DNA from 4 places in the Geobacillus sp. C56-T3 genome. Region 3 is predicted to be linked to each of the others. Evidence: predicted binding sites of a transcription regulator. Region 3 holds the regulator's gene; each other region holds the start of a gene.
What was found. Region 3 encodes Rex, which represses fermentation and respiration genes when NADH is low (regulators of the CRP and FNR family bind a similar motif). Its sites were predicted from a motif close to TTGTGAAATATTTCACAA; they were not measured.

Region 1 (5,149 bases), 1.7 Mb from region 3:
ATGCGTTGTCTCTCCCTTTTCTTGCTTTTCCTTGCCATTCATCATACAAAAAATTCATGAACTTGCCAACAGGGAAGATAACAAAAGAGGGTGTCCCAAAAGGATCGGGACACCCTTTCTTGTTACCGTATATAGGTATAAAACAATCATTAAGAAACAATATGTTGTGTTTTGTTAAGGAAAATGACCCTTTTGGGTCAGCCCCCTGGCAAGCGAAAACCCTCTCTCAGTCTTTCGTCAAATCGCCGGCCGGGCCGAAAAATTCGTAATGGATGTGCTCTTCTGGCACACCCCATTGTTTTAGAGCGCCATAGACGGTTTTCATAAACGGCACCGGGCCGCAGAAATAAAAGTCTGCGTCTTTCGTCGGGATCACGGATTGCATCCATGCAAGGTCAATCCGCCCTTCTTTGCCAAAATGTGGATGGAGGCGGTCCTCGTCGGATGGCGACTCATAACAAATATGATAAGAAAATGACGGGCGTTCCGCCAACATCCGAAGCTCCTCGTCAAACGCGTGCACGCGGCCATTCAAAGCAGCATGCAAAAACGCCGCTGGGCGGGTCGGTTGGCGGATGGCCAACGTATGCGCCATGCTCAAAAGCGGAGTGATGCCGACGCCGCCGCTGATGAACACAACCGGCGTCGTTTTGGACAAATCAAGCGTAAAATCGCCGGCTGGAGCGCTAAGCTCGAGCACGTCGCCCTCTTGGACATGATCATGCAAATAGTTGGAAACAATGCCGGCCGGCTTGTCCGCTGTAGCTGCTTCCCGTTTGACGCTGATGCGGTAATACCCTTTTCCAGGTGCATCCGATAAGCTGTATTGGCGAATATGCGTATACGTCTCGCCCGGAATCGACAGTTTGACGCTCACGTATTGACCCGGCAAATAATCACTGATGGCCTTGCCGTCTTCCGGCTCCAAATAAAACGAAGTAATGACGCGGCTTTCTTTCACCTTTTTCACGACGACAAATCGGCGAAAGTCACGCCAGCCTCCGTGTTTGGCCGCTGCCTCATCGTAGAGCTCTTTTTCCACTTGAATGAAAACGGACGCAATGGCTTCATATGCTTCCGCCCAAGCCGTGATCACTTCGTCGGTGGCGGCGTCGCCGAGCACGTCTTTGATCGCCAGCAACAAATGCTTTCCGACGATCGGGTATTGTTCTGGTTTGATTCCTAAGCTGCGGTGTTTATGGCCGATTTGCCGCACAACCGGCAAAATAGCATCAAGCTGGTCGATATAGCGCGCTGCCGCATACACGGCTGCGGCCAAGGCGCGTTGCTGCCGCCCTTGCTTTTGGTTGGCGTGGTTGAAAATATTGAGCAGTTCCGGATGATTGGAAAACATGAGTTCATAAAACCGCTTCGTAATTTGTTCACCATGTGTTTCCAAGACAGGCACCGTTGATTTCACAATTTCAATCGTTTTTGGATGCAATTTCGTTGTCGTTGTCATGATTTCATCCCCTTGTAAAACATGTATTTTTAATACATCTTTTATTCAACCATGAGCACTGCGAAAAAGCAATATTTCAAATACATCTTTAATAAATTGTTCACAATTCTCCGTTCGAATCAGGTGTGGTACAATGGGATCAAGAATGTCGCTTAAAGGTTGTGAATCACGATGCAGTTGACGAACTATACGGAATACGCCTTGCGCGTCCTCTTGTTTTTAGGCGCGCTTGATGAAGAAGAAAAAACAAACATCAAAGACATTGCCGCTGCCTTTTCCATTTCAGAGCATCATTTAAGCAAAATCGTCTATGAGCTTGGCAAACTCGGCTACATTGAAACGATCCGTGGGCGCAACGGTGGAATCCGCCTTGCGAAACGCCCCGCGGAGATTGTCATCGGCGCGGTTGTTCGCGAAACGGAGGAAAACTTGTCGCTTGTCGAGTGTTTTGCCGCCCACGGCAATGAGTGCGTCTTAACGCCGGTATGTCGGCTTCGCTTCGCACTTCACGAGGCGTTAGAGGCGTTTTTGCGTGTGCTGGATGCGTATACGCTCGCCGACTTGCTTGAAGACCGAGCGTCGCTTCGTTCTTTATTGAAAGAGCGGCGCGGTTGAGAAAAAACTCTCTGGCTATAAGCTGGAGAGTTTTTTGGCGTTTGGCAGGCACACAATCACTAAGCATCGCTCTACGGAAGGAAGACGCGGGATGATGCGAAACCGATGGCGGCCTTTGCGGCGATTGGCACCTTGGCGCTCGGCCTTTGCGCGGGATGTGGCGGCAAGAATGATCATCAGTTGGAAAAACGAAACCAGTCGTCAAACATGGGCGGTGGGATGAATACGTCCGGCACCGGCCGATCACATCCCCTTTGTTTGCCACAAGACGAAGAATATATTAAGATTAGAAAGGTGTGAAAACATCTGCATGACTAAAGGAGGTCACAATGAAACACGAAGGAAACGCTTTGCCACCTTACTTGCATATGGACAATGGAGAGCTTTGGCTCACCGAAGATGATCGCGACAACTTAAAAATCAGCTATCGAATCAAAGAGGTGATTTTTGCCGAGCCGTCCGAGTACCAGCATGTGATGATTTTGGATTCGTACGATTTTGGCCGCATGCTCGTACTCGATGGCGTCGTGCAAACGACCTCGATTGACGGCCATATTTATAACGAAATGATTTCGCACGTGCCGCTGCAGTTTCATCCGCAGGCGAAACGGGTGCTCATCATCGGCGGCGGCGACTGCGGCGCAGCCCGTGAGACGGCGAAATATGCTCATCTTGAAGCCATCGACATGGTGGAAATTGACGAAAAAGTTGTCCGGGCGTGCAAAGAGCATTTGCCAGCCGTCTCCGGCAACTTATCGGATCCGCGCGTGCGGTTTATTTATGATGATGGCGTCGTGTTTGTGCAAGGGAAGGAAAGCGTCTACGACGTCATTATGATCGACTCGTCCGACCCAGTCGGCCCGGCGGAAGCCTTGTTTTCACCGGAGTTTTACGCCAACGTCCATCGCGCGTTGAAAGCGGATGGGCTGATGGTCTGCCAAAGCCAGTCGCCAATTTTCCATCTGGATATTTTGAAGCGGACGTACCGCAATATTCGCGAACTGTTCCCGCATGTGCTTGTGTACACCGCGGTGGTGCCGACGTATCCAGGCGGACTGTGGAGCTTTACGATCGGCTCGAAACGGCCGCTCGATTTTCCGGCGCAGACTACCATTCCAAATGACACGAAATATGTGAACGATGGGATCTTTCGCCAATGTTTCGCGTTGCCGGCATTTTTGCGTTCGGCGCTTGAGGTGGAATAACCGCTTGGCATCAAAAAAGCTGTCCCCCACAAAGCAGGGACAGCTTTTTCGTGTTGCTTGAGTCCGTTCTGTTTTATGGAGCAGGTGGGTTGTGAGACAATGCCCGCTTGGCAAGCCATTGAAGCGTCAAGTCATCCGCCGGCGGGTTGTAGAGCCCAGCGCGGACGTCACGGTAATGCCGCTGAAGCGGATTGTCAGCAAACAAGCTTTGTCCGCCGACAATGCGCATCGCCCAATCGACGACTTCAAGCGCAGTATTGGTGGCAACCAATTTAGCTGTTGCCAACTCCTCTTTCATTTCCATCCGTTTTTCCGGATAGCGATCCCATAAATCGGCGACCGCGTACAGGAAATGGCGCGCATGGGTGAGGCGCCATTCCATTTCAGCGATTTTCCGTTGCACTTCGGGCGTCGAGGCGATTGGGTGAGGCAGGGTATTAGGCTGGTACGTCTTGGCAAAGCGAAGCGCCTCATTGCGCGCCGCAATGGCGATGCCTAAGTAACAAGCCGGCACGTGCAACAGCCATCCTTGCGCCGGAGCGGCTTCGTTCGCTTCTCCAAGCGTCTCTACGAGCGCCTTTTGGTCGACTTCGACTTCTTCAAGAACAAGATCATCGCTGCGCGTCGCCCGCATGCCAAGCGTGTTCCACGTCGGCTCGATGCGAATGCCTGAAGCAGACATCGGCACCAGAAACTCACCGACCCGACCATCTTCCATTGTGGCGGAAATTAAGACGTAATCGAGCGCAGGGGCTAACGATGCAAATGTCTTTCGCCCTCGAAGCACCCAGCGGCCATGGCGAAAGACGGCCGTCGTTTCCGGTTTACCGCCGCGCGCCGGGCTGCCAGTTGTCCGTTCAGAGTGGGCGCTGTTGATGAGCGCGTGGCGGCAAACGACTTCTTTCGCCAAATGAGTGAGCACCGATTCCGGCCAGCGGCGGAGCAAAAATAAACGCATGAGAATGCTTGCATGCCAGCCGAACGCCAAGGCGGTTGCCCCAGAGCCTTGGGCGATCGTCTCTTGTACGAGCACGAGCTCATAAAGCGACGCCCCTTGGCCGCCGTATTCAGTCGGGACGGTCAAGGAAAGGAATCCAGCCTCTTTTAAATCGGCAAAATCGGCAAATGGAAACGTTGCCTGTTCGTCATCATGCGCTGCCCGTTGGACAAATCGTTCCGCAAGGCGACGCGCTTGGTTGTACAATTGTTGCTCCCGATCGGTTCGCACAAGCAAATGGTACAATTCGTTCATCGGTTCTCCCCTTCTTTTGGTCAAGATGCCTTTATTGTACCGAGTTCTGGCTAGGACTGAAAACAAAAACGCACGGGAAAATGACCGTCCTTGCTCTCGGAAGCTTAAAAGAGAAAGAAATGCCGAATGTACCGATCATCGTCACGGTGGACGAACTCATTTTTCCCAGCATCGTACTCGTATTCCTCCTGCCAGCGGCGGCCATAGCGGGCGATTTGACGGACGGCGCGGATGATCGCATACACTTCTTCGTTCGTCATCGTAGGATGGAGCGACAGACGCACCCATCCTGGTTTGGCGAGAGGATTGCCGTTTTTGACTTCTTGAAGCAACGCAGCGGATTGTTCCTTGTCGATGCCAAGCAAATAGTGGCCGTATGGTCCGGCGCAGGAACAGCCGCCGCGCGCTTGAATGCCGAAGCGATCATTCAGCAGTTTGACAACAAGGTTGTAATGCAATCCATCTATGACAAATGAGATGATGCCAAGACGGTCGTCCCGATGTCCTTCAAGCACGCGGACGCCGGGAGTGCTTTTTAGCGCCGGCAAAAGAAGGGAAACAAGTTCCTTTTCGCGGGCGCGCATCTGTTTTACGTTCATTTGCTCTTTCAGCTGG
Region 2 (5,149 bases), 1.6 Mb from region 3:
CAACGCCCCAAGCCGCTCGTCATAGCCAAACAACACCTGCACGTGCGATGACTGTTCATAATCGACGCTTAACAGCACCGGAACGCCCTCATCAATCAGCCGCTTCCAACGAAGCGGCGAGCCGACGAAAAAGCGGCAAACAAAGCCAAGCTCTTCCAAATAATGAACCGTCGTCGACAATTTCGATCCGCGCACATCAAAAATATGTTGGGCCACTTCATCCTGCGTGCGGGGGGAGCCAAGCAATCGAAGCATCATTTCCAAACTCGCCGGCACGCAATAGTTATGCTTTTGCACGACCGGCACAAGCGGCAGCACCACCGACCGTTTCCTTTGCCGCCCAAGCGCTCGGGCGTACGGCGTTTTTTCAAGCTGCGGCTCCGCTTTCACAAGCGATTCAAGCTTCTCCCATTCGTCAAGCTGGTAATACAGTTCGGCGCGCAAATGGGCGAAATAACGGCGATGCATATGAAGCGGATTCAGGCGGTCAAGTTCATCCATCGCCGCGAGCGCCTCGCGGTAGGCGCGCACATCGCGCAAGCGGCGCACGCGCTCAGCGTAAAACGCCAGCACTTGCGGAAAACGCTGCCCTCCTTCCTCCAGAACGGCAAGCGCCTCGTGGTGGCGGCCATCGAGCGCACACAAATCGGCAAGAAGCAAATAGCACATGTCGCCGCGCTCCGGGTCGTCCAACCCAGCCCGGATCGCTTGTTCCGCTCGCTTCCGGTCGCCGGTTTCGATATAAAAATAGCCCCACTTGTCATGCATCGGCACCGTCTCATAGCGGGCAACCACATCCATCCATTCCCTCGCCTCCTCGATCCGCTGCATATCCAATAAAGCGCGCACCAACGCAAACGCCGCCCGGGCGATCGCTTCCCTCGGCTCCTCCACCCGGCCTTCGAGCGCGGCGGTCAGGCGCGGAGTGAGCGCCTCTTCCACATCGAGCGGCCGGCGTTGATCGAGCCATTCGTCGCACAACCACGCGAGCGTCTGCAGCGTGTTGAACTTCCGGTGGGCGTACCGCGCGACAAGCCCGCTATGCCGGTACATGAGCGCATAATCGAACAGGCGGATGAGCGCCTGAAACGGTTCGATCTCGTCCCACGAAGCCATGAGCGGCCGCCACCAGAACAAGGCCGTATGTTGTAAATAAGGTTTGATTCTGTCAAGAGCCTCTATTATTCTCTTTTCTTGAATAAGCAACGAAATTTGTTCCATCATCATGCAACTGAAAGCTCCTTTATCATTTTCACTATCATTAGTTTAGAACAAGCCGTCGAAAACAGCCACCTATTTTTTTAGAAAAATAACGACAACAAAAATCGATGAACCCGTTTTGTTCGCCGCCTGCACTATGAAAATAGCCGCTCGGAACGCCCGTTATGTTACAAAAAAATGCCCTGCCCTAATTTGGCAGGACAAGGCCGGAAACAGAGATGTTCAATCCGCATGCTTAGCAAAAAATTCGAGCGATCGTTCGATAATGACCGGTTGATCATAGTCAAGCGTCGCCACATGATAGCTGTTTTGAAGACGGACCATTTCTTTTTGCGCCGATGGAATGCGTTGAAAAATGAGATCGGCGTTTTCTGGCGGCACGACATGGTCTTCGTTCGAGACGAAAATTAAAATCGGGCATGTCACACGTTCCAGCTCGCCTTTCACTTGCTCCATCAGCCTAGCCAGCTGAAGAAGCGAAGCGGTCGGCGTTTTCTCGTATGCCAGCTCTTTCACATCCGGATTTTTCAAGTCCGAACCGATCGAATCCAGATACCTCGGCAGCTCGCCGCCACCCGCTAGACCAGCGCGGATGGCCGGGATGTCAATCGCCGCATTGATCAGGACGATGCCGCGGATGGACGGGTAACGTTCCGCCATATAAAGCGTCAGCGTCCCACCCATGGACAGACCGGTGACAAAAATGGTTTGGCATCGTTTTTTCAGCCATTCAAATCCTTCTTCGACCGAGGCAATCCAGTCGTGGAATGTCGTCCGCTCCATATCTTCATAATGTGTCCCATGGCCTTTTAAACGCGGCAGACAAACGGTATACCCCGCTTTCGCATACGCCTCAGCGAGCGGGCGCATGCTGTGGGGCGTGCCCGTGAATCCGTGCACGAGCAGCACCCCGACCGGCCCGTTTTCGGCGTAAAACGGCTCGGCGCCCGGAAGCACCGGATATTGTTCGCTCATCTTCCTCTCCCCCTTATCTAGTCAAACCCGTTCCTCTCACCATATTCGCCGCCGCACCTCTTTTTTCCTTTTTTGATCGGGCGCCGTTACCACATCGACAACCATGACCGCCACCATTCGTGAAACAAGCCGTTGAATCCAAAATAGACGAACGCGATCCAAGCGATGCCAACCAATGCTTTTTCCATCCCCTTTCCCGTCCGATAGAGCGGCACTTTCCACCGCTTGGACGAAAACGGCCAAAACAGCGGCACTCCCTGGACGGAAAAAAAGTCTTCCACAATGTGAAACAAGTAGCCGAGCACGAGCCCCGCGGTAAACGGCGACGCCGAATCTCGCCAGACGAGGGCGGCAAGCACCCCCCAGACGATGAGCGAATGCGTCATGCCGCGATGGCCGAACGCTTCTTTCACTTTGCCGGCGACGCCGAACGAACGGCGGCCGACGTATGACGACGGCTCGTCAATATCAGGAAGAAGGCTGCCGATGACAAGCCCCGCCGTATAGGCGGCGGTAAACGGCAGCTTTGTATGCGCGGCCGCCGCCGCGCCGAGGCATAATGTGGCAATGACATGGCTGGAGTATCGCAACGAAATCCCCTCAAACTTTTATCGTTTTCCCCATTATACCACAGAAAAGAATATTTGTTCGTTTCTTTGACGAATTTGTGACAATGCCGCGAAGTGTGACAAAGTTAACATCGTGTTATTGGCATCATGGTTATCGTTAAAAGTACAGAACGCGTAAAGGAGTTGAACAAAATGAAACGAAAACGATCCCCGCTTGCCAACCGTTTCAAATATATTCGGCCGATTGAGCGCCAAGCCGACGGCCACAGTGAAACAACTTACGGCGACCGCGCCTGGGAAGACGCCTACCGCCGCCGCTGGCAGCACGACAAAGTCGTCCGCTCGACTCACGGCGTCAACTGCACAGGATCGTGCAGCTGGAACATTTATGTCAAAAACGGCATCGTCACGTGGGAAGGGCAGCAGCTTGACTACCCGTCAACCGGGCCGGATATGCCGGATTTTGAACCGCGCGGCTGTCCGCGCGGCGCGAGCTTCTCATGGTACATGTACAGCCCGTTGCGCGTCAAATACCCGTACGTGCGCGGCGTTTTGCTTGACATGTGGCGCGAGGCGCTCGCAGCTCATCCGAACAACCCGCTTGAAGCGTGGAAAAGCATCGTCGAAGACCGCGAAAAAGCAAAACGCTACAAACAGGCGCGCGGAAAAGGCGGGTTTGTCCGCTTCAGCTGGGACGAAGCGTTGACGCTTGTCGCCGCTTCCTTATTGTATACGGTTGTGAAATACGGACCGGACCGCAACATCGGCTTCTCGCCGATTCCGGCGATGTCGATGGTCAGCCATGCCGCCGGATCGCGGTTTATGCAGCTGATGGGCGGACCGATGTTAAGCTTTTACGACTGGTACGCCGACTTGCCGCCAGCCTCGCCGCAAATTTGGGGCGACCAAACGGACGTGCCGGAGTCAAGCGACTGGTACAACGCCGGCTACATCATCACCTGGGGCTCGAACGTCCCGCTCACCCGGACTCCGGACGCTCACTTTTTAGCCGAAGTGCGCTACCGCGGCACGAAAGTCGTCTCCGTCAGCCCAGATTACGCCGAGTCGACAAAATTCGCCGACGACTGGCTGTCGGTGAAGCAAGGGACGGACGGCGCCTTGGCGATGGCGATGGGGCATGTCATTTTAAACGAATATTACGTCAAACGGATCGTTCCATATTTTGAACGATATGCCAAAACGTACACCGATTTTCCGTTTGTCGTCACCTTAAAACAAAACGGCGGCGCATGGACGGCCGGCCGCTTCTTGTTGGCGAAAGACCTTGGCAAACAAACGAACAATGCCGAATGGAAGCCGGTCATCTATGATGAAAACACCGACTCGTTTGTCGTGCCGAATGGAACGATCGGCGCCCGCTGGGAGGATAAGGAGAAATGGAACTTGCGCCTCGTCGACGAGGAAACGGGGCAGCCCATTGAACCGCGCCTGTCGTTTTTAGGCAGCGAAGATGGAATCTTCCCGATTCAGTTGCCATATTTCACGGATGACGGTGGAAAAACAATCGAGCGTGCTGTGCCGGTGAAAAAAGTGCACACCGAAGCGGGCGACGTGTATGTCACGACCGTCTATGACTTGGTTTTGGCCAACTACGGCATTGACCGCGGCATCGGCGGTGTCGTTGCCCGTTCGTACGATGACAACGTTCCGTTCACCCCGGCGTGGCAAGAGGCGATCACCGGCGTCAAGCGGAATCTCGTCGTCAAAATCGCCCGCGAGTTTGCCGACAACGCGATCGACACAAACGGCCGGTCCATGATCATCGTCGGCGCAGGAATCAACCATTGGTATAACTCCGATACGATTTACCGCGCTGTGTTGAACTTGGTGTTGTTCGTCGGCGCCCAAGGGGTGAATGGCGGCGGCTGGGCGCATTACGTCGGGCAAGAAAAACTGCGCCCAGCGGAAGGATGGCAGACAATCGCCACCGCCCGCGACTGGGTCGGACCGGCGAAATTGCAAAACGGCACGTCGTTCTTTTACTTTGCAACCGACCAATGGCGCTACGAAGAGCGGCCGGTCGACGAACTCGTCTCGCCGCTGGCCAAAAAAGCGCGTTACTTGCATCCTGGCGATTACAACGTCTTGGCCGCGCGGCTCGGCTGGCTGCCGTCGTACCCGACATTTAACAAAAACGGCATCGAGCTGTACAACGAAGCCGTTCACGCCGGCGCCCGCACACCGGAAGAAATCGGCGCCTATGTCGCGAAACAGCTGAAAGAGAAAAAGATGCAGTTTGCCATTGAAGACCCGGACGATGAGGCCAACTTCCCGCGCAACTTGATCGTCTGGCGCGCCAACTTAATTTCAAGCTCCGGCAAAGGGCACGAATATTTCTTAAAACATTTGCTTGGCACGACGAA
Region 3 (5,149 bases):
CCGCAAAATCATTTTCGGCTCGCTTTATGAAAAATACAACTTTTGGCTTGCTGCGCTTGTCAGTTCGCTCTTGTTTGCCCTTGTCCATATGGAGCCGGAACATTTGCTTCTGTACACATCCATGGGGATGGTATTCGCGTTTTTATACGCGAAAACCGGACGCATTTTCGTGCCGATTTTCGCCCATGTCGCCATGAATACGTTCGTCGTCGCCATGCAGACGCTGTTGGCCGACGAGATTGAGAAAATGATGCGCCAGTCCGAGCTGCCGCTCGCCGTTTGGAGGGTTTGGCTATGATGCGAAACCCTCAGCTGTTTTCGCTTCCGTATTTCGTCTTAGGCTCAATGTTTACGTATTTGGCCATCGAAAGTGCTCATGAAACGGTTTGGAACGTCTCCACCATCGCTTTAGCGGCGCTCGCTGCCTTTGATTTCGGCACCGCCCTTCGCCTTCTTTTCGCCTCAAAACGCTGACCCCCTTCCCGTGATTCGCACGGGAAGGGACCAGAACATCAATCTCATGACGGCGATCATATCGTGAAAATGGAAACAAAAAAACAAGAGGCCGGCCTCAAAGCCCTGTTTTGCGGCTTTTGAGACAGCCCCTTCGTTTGGCCCGGCCTTGCTCGCTTTCCTCTCCATGTTTTTCGTCCCGCCTCACTCATTGCCTTCCTCCTCGGCTGCTCGCTGCGCTTTCCGATAGCCGATGCGCGCCACCCAAATGCTTCCTTCATACAAAATGGTGAGCGGAATCATGACGATCACTTGCGACAGCACATCCGGCGGCGTAATGACTGCCGCTAAAATAAGCAGCGCCAAATACGCATACTTGCGGATGCGAACAAGAAGCTGCGGCGTAATAAGCCCTAAGCGGGTGAAAAACAACACGACGATCGGCAGCTGAAACACGATGCCAAACGGCAGCACGAGCTGAAGCAAAAACTGAAAATATTCATTAATGCCGATCATTTGTTGAACCCCTAGTTGGTCAGCCAGCTGGCTCATAAATCGAACGACAAACGGAAACAAGACGAAATAAGCGAAGCTGACGCCTGCTAAAAAAAGAACGATCGACGCCGGGATATAGCTTAACGTCACTTTCCGCTCTTTTTCATACAGACCGGGGCTGACAAACGCCCAAATTTGATACAACAGCACCGGAGCCGACAGTACAGCCGCGATGACAAAGGCAAACTGAAAATACACTTTAATCGGATCGGTGAGGCGGAAGGCGTTCATGGTCAAATGCTTCGCCTCGGCCGTTCGCTGCAAATACAAAATGACATCATCGACAAAAAAGAAACTAACGACAAGCGCCGCAGCAAAAAAGATGAGCACGATGATGAGCCGTTTTCGCAGTTCACCCAGATGCTCATACACTGACATTTCTTTGTCATTCATTGTTTCCCCATCCTGCCTTGTCATCGGTCGGTTTTCGTTTCTTCGTCATCAGCGAGCCCTTTTGTGGCGTCTTTAAACTCGCGAAGCGACTGGCCGAACGACCGCCCTAATTCCGGTAGCTTTTTCGTGCCAAACAGCAACAAAATCACAGCAACGAGCAACAAATATTTCATGTGTTGTTCTCTCCTTTTTACGGGTTCATCACCAAAAGATGTACTTGACTTTTAAAGGCAAACATGATAGCAATGTTGCCCTAAGAAGGATGTGGAATAAAAAGGGAGAAGTGCAATTTTGGTTTCCACTATCATCATCTTCTTTCTTTGTCAAGCACACTTTGTGGTGAAGATCCTTTTTACGATGGCGATGGATAGTTTTTCAAAAAATAGACGAGCGACTGCAGCTCAATGGCTAAATCGATATGATGGACGCGAATATGGTTCGGCACGTTCAACCGCGCCGGAGTAAAGTTTAAAATGCCTTTAATTCCTTGCGCGACAAGGCGGTCGGTCAGCGCTTGAGCCGCGGCGGCCGGCACGGTTAAAATGGCGACCGGGATGTTTTCGTGAAGCCGCTCCTCCAACTCATCGAGATGATAGACCGGCACCCCGCCGACTGTCGTCCCTACTTTCCGCTCATCGACATCAAACGCCATCACGATTTTCGTATTGTTGTTTTTCGAAAAATTATAGTTTAAAAAGGCGGTGCCTAAATTGCCGACGCCAAACAAGGCGACTTCGGTCACCTCATCCTCTTCAAGCGTCCGGCGGAAAAACGACAACAAATAATTGACATTATACCCGTATCCCTTTTTGCCAAGCGCGCCAAAATAGGAGAAATCACGGCGGATCGTCGCCGGATCGACTTTCACCGCCTCGCTCAACTCGGCAGAGGAGACGCGTTGCTTGCCGGAAGCGTGCAAGTTTTTCAAAAACCGATAGTAAAGCGGCAGCCGTTTGGCGGTTGCCTGCGGAATTTTCGGTTGTTCGTTGCTCATGATCTCATCCCCTAGCTAATCGGTTTTCCGTCGGTAATGGCCAGACTTCCCGCCCGTTTTTTCGACCAAATACGTCGGACCGATGACCATTCCTTTATCAAGCGCCTTGCACATATCGTACACTGTCAACGCACAGACCGAAGCGGCCGTCAGCGCTTCCATTTCCACTCCTGTGCTCCCTTTCGTTTTCACCGTTGCCGTGATGACGAGCTTATGCGCTTCTCCATCGTTTTCCCAAGCAAAAGCAATGTCCACACCCTTTAACATAAGCGGGTGACACATTGGAATAAGGTCAGCTGTCTTCTTCGCCGCCATCACCCCCGCCACTTGAGCGACGGCGAGCACATCCCCTTTCTCGATCGCATTGCTCGTCATTTTTTCGTAAATTTCCCGGCTGACAGTCACGCTCGTTTGCGCCACAGCCACTCGCACAGTATCTTCTTTGTGCGTAATATCAACCATTTTCGCGCGCCCTTGTTCATTGAAATGAGTGAACGATGACAATACAATCTCCTCCATTTATACACTATACACGATTTTTCATCATTCGTCTTTGACCGTTTTCGCGACTTACGTTAAACTATTCGCGAGGTGACGGACATGATCATTTTGCAAGTGCACGGGCTCACGAAATATTTCGGCGCTGACCTTATTTTATCGAATATAAAACTAGAAATACAGTCCCGCGACCGAATTGCCCTTGTCGGCCGCAACGGAGCGGGAAAATCGACATTGTTGAAAATCATCGCCGGTGAACTCTCTTTCGACAGCGGCAAAATCATCAAACCAAACCATATCAAAATCGGCTATTTGGCGCAAAACAGCGGGCTCGACTCGCCGCGTTCCATTTGGGACGAAATGCTTGAGGTATTCACCCCGCTTCTAGGACTCGAAAAACAGCTCGCCGAACTCAGCATGCAACTCGGCGACCCAGACGTACTCGCCGATCCAGCTCGCTATGAAAAAACGCTGAAAACGTATGACGAGCTGCAAGAACAATACAAAGAACAAGGCGGCTACCAATACGAAGCCGACATCCGCTCCGTTTTGCACGGGCTGCAGTTTTCCTCATATGATTATAAAACAACGCCGGTCTCGTCGTTAAGCGGCGGACAGCGGACGCGGCTTGCCCTTGGGAAATTGCTGTTGTCCAAGCCGGATTTATTGATTTTGGACGAGCCGACGAACCATTTGGATCTTGAGACGCTCGCCTGGCTGGAGCAGTACTTGCAAGCCTATCCCGGTGCCGTCCTGGTTGTTTCCCACGACCGCTACTTTTTAGACAAAATCGTCACCGACGTATACGAACTGTCGAATGCCACGCTCAAACACTATGCCGGCAACTACAGCCGCTATTTGGAGTTGCGGGCCGAGCAATACGAACAAGAGTTAAGACGGTACGAGAAACAGCAAGAAGAAATCGCCCGACTCCAAGACTTCATCCAGCGCAACATCGCCCGTGCCTCGACGGCCAAACGGGCGCAAAGCCGGCGAAAGCAACTGGAAAAAATAGAACGGCTCGAACGGCCTGTCGGCGATGAAAAATCAGCCTCCTTTTCGTTCTCGATCGATCGACCGAGCGGCTATGAAGTGCTCACCGCTGAAGACATAGCCGTTGGCTATGGCGACGGTGCACCCATCATCCGCCAAATCAGCTTCCGCATCACGCGCGGCGAAAGCGTCGCCCTAGTCGGACCGAACGGCATCGGCAAGTCGACATTGCTGAAGGCGATCGCCCGAAAACTCCCTATCCAAACAGGAGAGCTCCGCTACGGCGCAAACGTCCAAATCGGCTATTACGATCAAGACCAAGCTGATTTGTCATCGAACAAACGGGTGCTTGACGAGCTGTGGGACGCCTACCCCGAAAAGACGGAAAAAGAAATTCGCACCGTGCTCGGCAACTTCCTGTTTTCCGGCGATGACGTTTTAAAACCGGTCTCCGCTTTAAGCGGCGGGGAGAAAGCACGCCTTTCGCTCGCCAAGCTGATGCTGCAAAAAGCAAATGTCCTTCTTTTGGACGAACCGACAAACCATCTAGACCTCGACAGCAAAGAAGTGCTCGAGCAAGCGCTCATCGACTACCCGGGAACGATTTTGTTCGTTTCCCACGACCGCTATTTCATCAACCGAATCGCAACAAAGGTGTTTGAACTTTCCAGCGGAGGCCTAACGGAATACTTAGGCGACTATGATTACTACATCGCCAAAAAAGAAGAAATGCGCGAACTGGCGCTCCTGAACGTCCGCCCGACAGAAACGGCAAGTGATTCTGCCAAAACGACATACGAGCAAGAAAAAGAGGAAAAAAAACGACGGCGCCAGCGCCAACGCCGCTTGGATGAAATCGAAGCCGAGATTGCAGCGCTTGAAGCACAAATCGCTGAGATCGAGCAGCAACTTTGTGATCCATCCGTTTACGGCGACTATGAGACGATGCAACGATTGACGCAAGAAAACGACGAGCGGAAGCAGCGAGTCGAAATGTTATTGGCCGAATGGGAACAGCTTTATACTTCACTATAACCGACAACCCGCCGAAACTAGAGGCGGGTTGTTCTTTAGTTAGTCACATTATCCACAAAAAAATCCACAATTTCCACCATGGAATATAAGTTATTCACCAACTTTTCCACATTATCCACAAAAAAACATCTTCTTTTTGCACAAAAATCGCTGTGTATTGTTTTCTTATGTTGATAGTGTTTTACCGCTTTTTCCACATTGTCCACAGATTTGTGGATAAAAATATAC
Region 4 (5,149 bases), 1.0 Mb from region 3:
TGATCCAGCGCATATATTCAAGGGTAAGGGGCGGATTGATCAGCAGCTGCTGTTCCAGTTCCTCTTTGTTTATGACTGCCGCTTCGCCTGGCTCTATTACCTTGGCCGTCAACAAGTAGCGTGCATCGTTCGTAAACAGCGTCAATTCACCAACGATTTCCCCGCTTCCGCAAATGCGGAAGCACATTTCTTTTCCGTCCGGACAAATTTTGCTCACTTGCACTTTGCCGGAAAGAATCAAGTACAGCTCATTGGCCGGCATCCCTTCTTGGAACAAAAAGGAGTGCTTGCGAAGTGGAATCACTTTTTTCGACGATTGCAACAAAGAACGCAAATGGGGAAAATATCCATTCACTGCAGCTTCCATCGATAGCACCTCCATTCATTCAGCTATTTCTATTGTAAAAATCATCACAGCGAGAGAGAGTGAAAAAAATCACCGGTTACTGTTTTTTGTGCGAGGCGTCACAATTTTTTCTAAATTGGTTTTTCCTTTTTCTATGTTACAATGTGAGTAGCATCACAGCATTCTACTGTTTGTTTTCGTATGGTAAAAGGGAGACGGAACAGAGAGAGGTTCGTCGATGGAAGAGTTTTGGTCACCGGTATGGTTATCGATAAACGTATCGCTTCTCGCCGGCCTGATCGTCGCAATCCTTGGAACAGCGGCAGCAAGGTGGATGGCGCGCCGTCGGTTCCGCGGGAAGACGGCGATGGAGACGGTGTTTATGCTGCCGTTGGTGCTGCCGCCGTCGGTTGTCGGTTTTTTGCTTGTTGTGCTGTTTGGGCGGCATAGCCCAATCGGACAGTTGATGGAAACGTGGTTTCACACAACGGTGCTGTTTACACCCGGCGCGGCGGTGATGGCGGCGGTTGTTGTGTCGTTTCCGCTCATGTACCAGGCGGCCAAAGCGGGTCTGGAAGCCGTTGATCCAACCATTGAAGGAGCGGCGCGCATCGACGGGGCGAATGAGCGCCAAGTGTTTTGGCATATTTCGCTGCCGCTCGCTAGAAACGCCTTGTTGTCCGGGGCGGTGCTGTCGTTCGCCCGTAGCCTCGGGGAGTTTGGCGCGACGTTGATGTTTGCCGGGAATATTCCGGGAAAAACGCAAACGATCCCCACCGCTGTCTATATGGCGATGGAGTCGGGGCGGATGGAGTTGGCGTGGGCATGGGTGGCGGTCACCATTGGATTGTCGTTTAGTTTATTGTCCTGTGCGGCGAAACTAGGCCGTTGGCAGCGATAAGGAGCAGGCCGTTTAACATCACGCGGCCCATGAAAGGGAAAGGAGGGAGCGACATGGAAGAGCGCGACCGGGTGAAGATCACCGACCGCCTCGCCCGCCCGCTTCGCGATTTGCGGTTGTCGGTCACCGACCAATGCAATTTTCGCTGCGTCTATTGCATGCCTGCTGAGGTGTTCGGGCCGAATTTTCGCTTTTTGGCGGAAGACCAACTGTTGACGGTTGAGGAAATGGCGCTTTTAGCGGAATGTTTCGTCGAGCTTGGCGTTGAAAAAATCCGCCTGACTGGCGGCGAGCCGCTGCTTCGACGCGACCTCGATGCGCTCATTGAGCGGCTGTCCGCGCTCCCTGGCCTGCGCGATATTGGATTGACGACCAACGGCGTCCATTTAGTGAAATGGGCGAAACGGTTGAAAGCAGCCGGGTTGAAACGCGTCAACGTCAGCCTCGATGCGTTGGACGATGACATTTTCCGCAAAATGAACGGCATCGGCGTCGGCGCCGCCCCGGTGTTGAAAGGCATTGAAGCCGCCCTGGCGGCGGGGCTCGGAGTCAAAGTGAACATGGTCGTCAAAAAAGGATGGAACGACTCACAAATCGTGCCGATGGCGGCTTACTTTAAAGACTTGGGCATCCCGCTCCGCTTGATTGAATTTATGGATGTCGGCACGACCAACGGCTGGGATTACTCCCATGTCGTGACGAAAAAAGAGATGTATGAGCAAATCAACGCGATGCATCCGCTCGAGCCGGTCGAGAAAGAGTATTTCGGCGAGGTGGCGAGCCGCTACCGGTACGCGGGCACGAACGTCGAAGTCGGCTTTATCGCTTCAGTGACGGAAACGTTTTGCCAAAGCTGCACGAGGGCGCGCATTTCCGCAGACGGAAAGCTGTATACGTGTTTATTTGCCTCGAAAGGCGTGTCGTTGAAAGACAAACTGCGCGCCGGCGAGGGGAAAGAGGAGATCAAGGCCTTGATCACAACGGTCTGGAACCGACGGACAGACCGCTATTCGGAAGAACGGACGGCAGAGACAGCGAAACAGCGCCCGAAAATTGAAATGTCGTATATTGGGGGATGAAGAAAAACGGGAGCGCTCTTTCCATAGAAGAAGCGATCCCGTTTTTGGTTTATGTTTTCGGAAGTGCGAATCGGCGTCTTTCTTCCTTTAATTCTTCACCGCCGCCAACACGCGCGGGAAGAGGATGTTGTTTTCCAAATGGATGTGGGTGAACAAATCGTCTTCAAGCGCGGCCAGCCGGTTGTAGACGAGCCGGTACGTGCCGCATGCGTCTTCCGGCGGGGTGAAGTCGTTTGTGATTTCACGAATTTCTTTAATCAAATCGCCGGCTGCGTCATGTTCATTGACCAGTTCGCGAACGGCCCGCTCGACCGCCTCCCGGTTTTCCGGCGACGGGTTGTCGGCAAATTGCAAAATGAGCGGGAACGCTCCCGTTTCCTCTTTAATGAGATGCTGCTCGAGTTCTGTTTTTAACTCATGAAACAGTTTATGCACGCGGGAAAGATGCGGATGGTGCATGCCGTGCACGCGCAACACTTTCGTGACATACGGGCTGAGCTGCGGCAGTTCCTCGTTCAAATAGCGGTGGTGCGTGTTGATGATATGCTCGATCAAGTCGGCTAGCGGCGCTTCACTCCAGTTTCCGGACGGCTTGTTTTGCGCCTCCGCGTAAAGGGTGTTCAGCTCGCGAAGGAGCGCTTCGCCATCCAACCCGCGCTCTTCGATGGCTTCTTTTAATGGACGCTGTCCGCCGCAGCAAAAATCAATGCGATGCGCTTTCAACAAATCCGCTGCTTTCGGAAAGACCGTAACAATATCACCAATCAACGATTGTTCGGTAAACCGCTGTTCCATTTCGGATCCCTCCATCACCAAATCGTTACAGCTTCAGCATACCTTGTTTTCCATGTCAACGTTGTGATGCATCTCACACAAGCAAAAAAAGCGGACAACAAGGGAATGTGATCAACATCACAACGTTGTTTCTCTTCTTTCCTGTACAATAAAACAGACGAAATCAGCTGATCGATCGAGTCGAAAATCGGGCTCAAGACGTGCTAAACTATATTCAAGAACAATGCCGCTATGCGGATGAAGTGATGCAAGAGCTCGAACAGTCTGCCGCTTTGTTTGGCGAAACGCGGGAGATGATTTTGCGGCATATTGCCGATGCTCGTGTTGTGGAGGAAAAGTTGGCGGACGGCATAAAACGGCTGCAACAATGGCAACAACGTTGAAAGAACGATATGGTTGCCGCCAGCCGTATGATCGAAAGGAGAGAGAGAGATGATCGAAAGACGAACCCCGATTCCTGTAGCGGAAGCGATCGATCGGGTGATGCGTTATGCCGGAGTGGGAGAAGAGGAAACGGTGCCGCTTCGCCAGTCGTATGGCCGCTATTTGGCCGAAGATTTGCGTGCTGACCATGACGTGCCGCCGTTTGACCGCTCGCCGTATGACGGATTTGCCATTCGCGCCGCCGACTCGGAAGGAGCGGGACTTGACCATCCGGTCGAGTTTGAAGTCATTGAAACGATCGGCGCCGGGCAAGTGGCGAAGCAGCCCGTCGGCCCGTTTCAAGCGGTGCGCTTGATGACCGGGGCGCAAATTCCGGAAGGATGCGATGCGGTCGTCATGCTCGAGCTCGCTAAACAGTACGAGCGGGATGGAAAAACGTATATGGCCATTAAACGCCCGTTCCGCCCTGGCGACAACATTTCGTTTCAAGGGGAAGATGCGAAAAAAGGGCAGCCGCTTGTCGAAAAAGGAACGCGCATCAATCCCGGGGTGGCAGCGCTCTTGGCGACGTTCGGCTACGCCGAAGTGAAGGTGGCGAAAAAGCCGCGGATTGGCATTTTTGCGACTGGAAGCGAACTGCTCGACGTCTCGGAACCGCTTGTGCCGGGAAAAATCCGCAACAGCAACGCCTACATGATCGAGGCGCAGGTGTTCAAAAGCGGCGCCGAGCCGATTTATTTGGGCCAGCTCGCCGACGACCTCGATGCGTGTTTTCACGCTGTGCGCCAGGCGCTCGATCAAGTGGACATGCTCATTACGACCGGCGGCGTCTCGGTTGGGGATTTCGATTATTTGCCCGCCATTTACAAGCGGCTCGGAGCGAACGTGTTGTTTAACAAAATCGCCATGCGCCCGGGGAGCGTGACGACCGTCGCCGAGATTGATGGCAAGCTGCTGTTCGGTCTATCCGGAAACCCGTCGGCGTGCTACGTCGGGTATGAGCTGTTCGTCCGCCCGGTCGTGCGCACGCGGCTGTTTTCGGCCAAGCCGTATTTGAAAAAAGCGAAAGCCACCCTTGGCGCCGATTTTCCGAAGCCGAACCCGTTCATCCGCTTCGTGCGCAGCCGGGTCGAGGCGGTTGACGGTCGGCTTGTCGTGAAGCCGGTCGGCATGGACAAGTCGAACATCGTCACCTCGCTTGCCTTTGCGAACGCCTTGATGGTGCTGCCGGGCGGAACGAGAGGGTTTGCGGTTGGCGATGAGGTCGAAGTGTGGCTTCTTGATGACGATGAGGGGTCAAGCGAATGAACGTCTGGCAAGTCGTCGGATATAAACATAGCGGCAAAACGACGCTTATGGAAAAATGGGTGGCGGCCGCGGTCCGGGAAGGATGGCGCGTCGGGACGGTGAAGCACCACGGCCATGGCGGCGAGCCCGCGCGGCCGGAGGGCGTCGATTCCGTCCGCCATGAGCGGGCCGGGGCGGTGGCAACGGCGGTGGAAGGGGACGGGCTTTTGCAGCTTCATCTCCGCCGCCCGTTGTGGCGGTTGGATGATGTGTTGGCGCTCTATGCGCCGCTTCGGCTCGATTTTGTGTTGGTGGAGGGCTACAAACAAGAGCGGCACCCGAAAGTCGTGCTCGTCC

Region 1: the regulator Rex is predicted to act here: its motif matches at 1,551-1,568, upstream of nsrR (nitric oxide-sensing transcriptional repressor NsrR).
Region 2: the regulator Rex is predicted to act here: its motif matches at 2,880-2,897, upstream of GC56T3_RS09035 (nitrate reductase subunit alpha).
Region 4: the regulator Rex is predicted to act here: its motif matches at 3,183-3,200, upstream of ric (iron-sulfur cluster repair di-iron protein).

What each region holds. Positions count from the first base shown of each region.
Region 1 is NC_014206.1:1,909,340-1,914,488, reverse strand. It holds gene purU (formyltetrahydrofolate deformylase) at 1-2, opposite strand, end outside; gene hmpA (NO-inducible flavohemoprotein) at 227-1,462, opposite strand; gene nsrR (nitric oxide-sensing transcriptional repressor NsrR) at 1,634-2,077, shown strand; gene GC56T3_RS09505 (hypothetical protein) at 2,183-2,377, shown strand; gene speE (polyamine aminopropyltransferase) at 2,407-3,282, shown strand; gene GC56T3_RS09495 (acyl-CoA dehydrogenase family protein) at 3,356-4,534, opposite strand; gene GC56T3_RS09490 (aminotransferase class V-fold PLP-dependent enzyme) at 4,639-5,149, opposite strand, start outside.
Region 2 is NC_014206.1:1,820,906-1,826,054, reverse strand. It holds gene GC56T3_RS09050 (bacteriocin-processing peptidase family protein) at 1-1,227, opposite strand, end outside; gene GC56T3_RS09045 (carboxylesterase) at 1,444-2,196, opposite strand; gene GC56T3_RS09040 (metal-dependent hydrolase) at 2,283-2,786, opposite strand; gene GC56T3_RS09035 (nitrate reductase subunit alpha) at 2,958-5,149, shown strand, end outside.
Region 3 is NC_014206.1:250,900-256,048, reverse strand. It holds gene GC56T3_RS01410 (CPBP family intramembrane glutamic endopeptidase) at 1-298, shown strand, start outside; gene GC56T3_RS01405 (YdiK family protein) at 295-474, shown strand; gene tatC (twin-arginine translocase subunit TatC) at 658-1,401, opposite strand; gene tatA (twin-arginine translocase TatA/TatE family subunit) at 1,422-1,574, opposite strand; gene GC56T3_RS01385 (redox-sensing transcriptional repressor Rex) at 1,754-2,395, opposite strand; gene moaC (cyclic pyranopterin monophosphate synthase MoaC) at 2,411-2,899, opposite strand; gene GC56T3_RS01375 (ABC-F family ATP-binding cassette domain-containing protein) at 2,996-4,921, shown strand.
Region 4 is NC_014206.1:2,902,903-2,908,051, reverse strand. It holds gene GC56T3_RS14345 (Crp/Fnr family transcriptional regulator) at 1-367, opposite strand, end outside; gene modB (molybdate ABC transporter permease subunit) at 585-1,247, shown strand; gene moaA (GTP 3',8-cyclase MoaA) at 1,301-2,326, shown strand; gene ric (iron-sulfur cluster repair di-iron protein) at 2,414-3,121, opposite strand; gene GC56T3_RS14325 (hypothetical protein) at 3,322-3,504, shown strand; gene glp (gephyrin-like molybdotransferase Glp) at 3,554-4,813, shown strand; gene mobB (molybdopterin-guanine dinucleotide biosynthesis protein B) at 4,810-5,149, shown strand, end outside.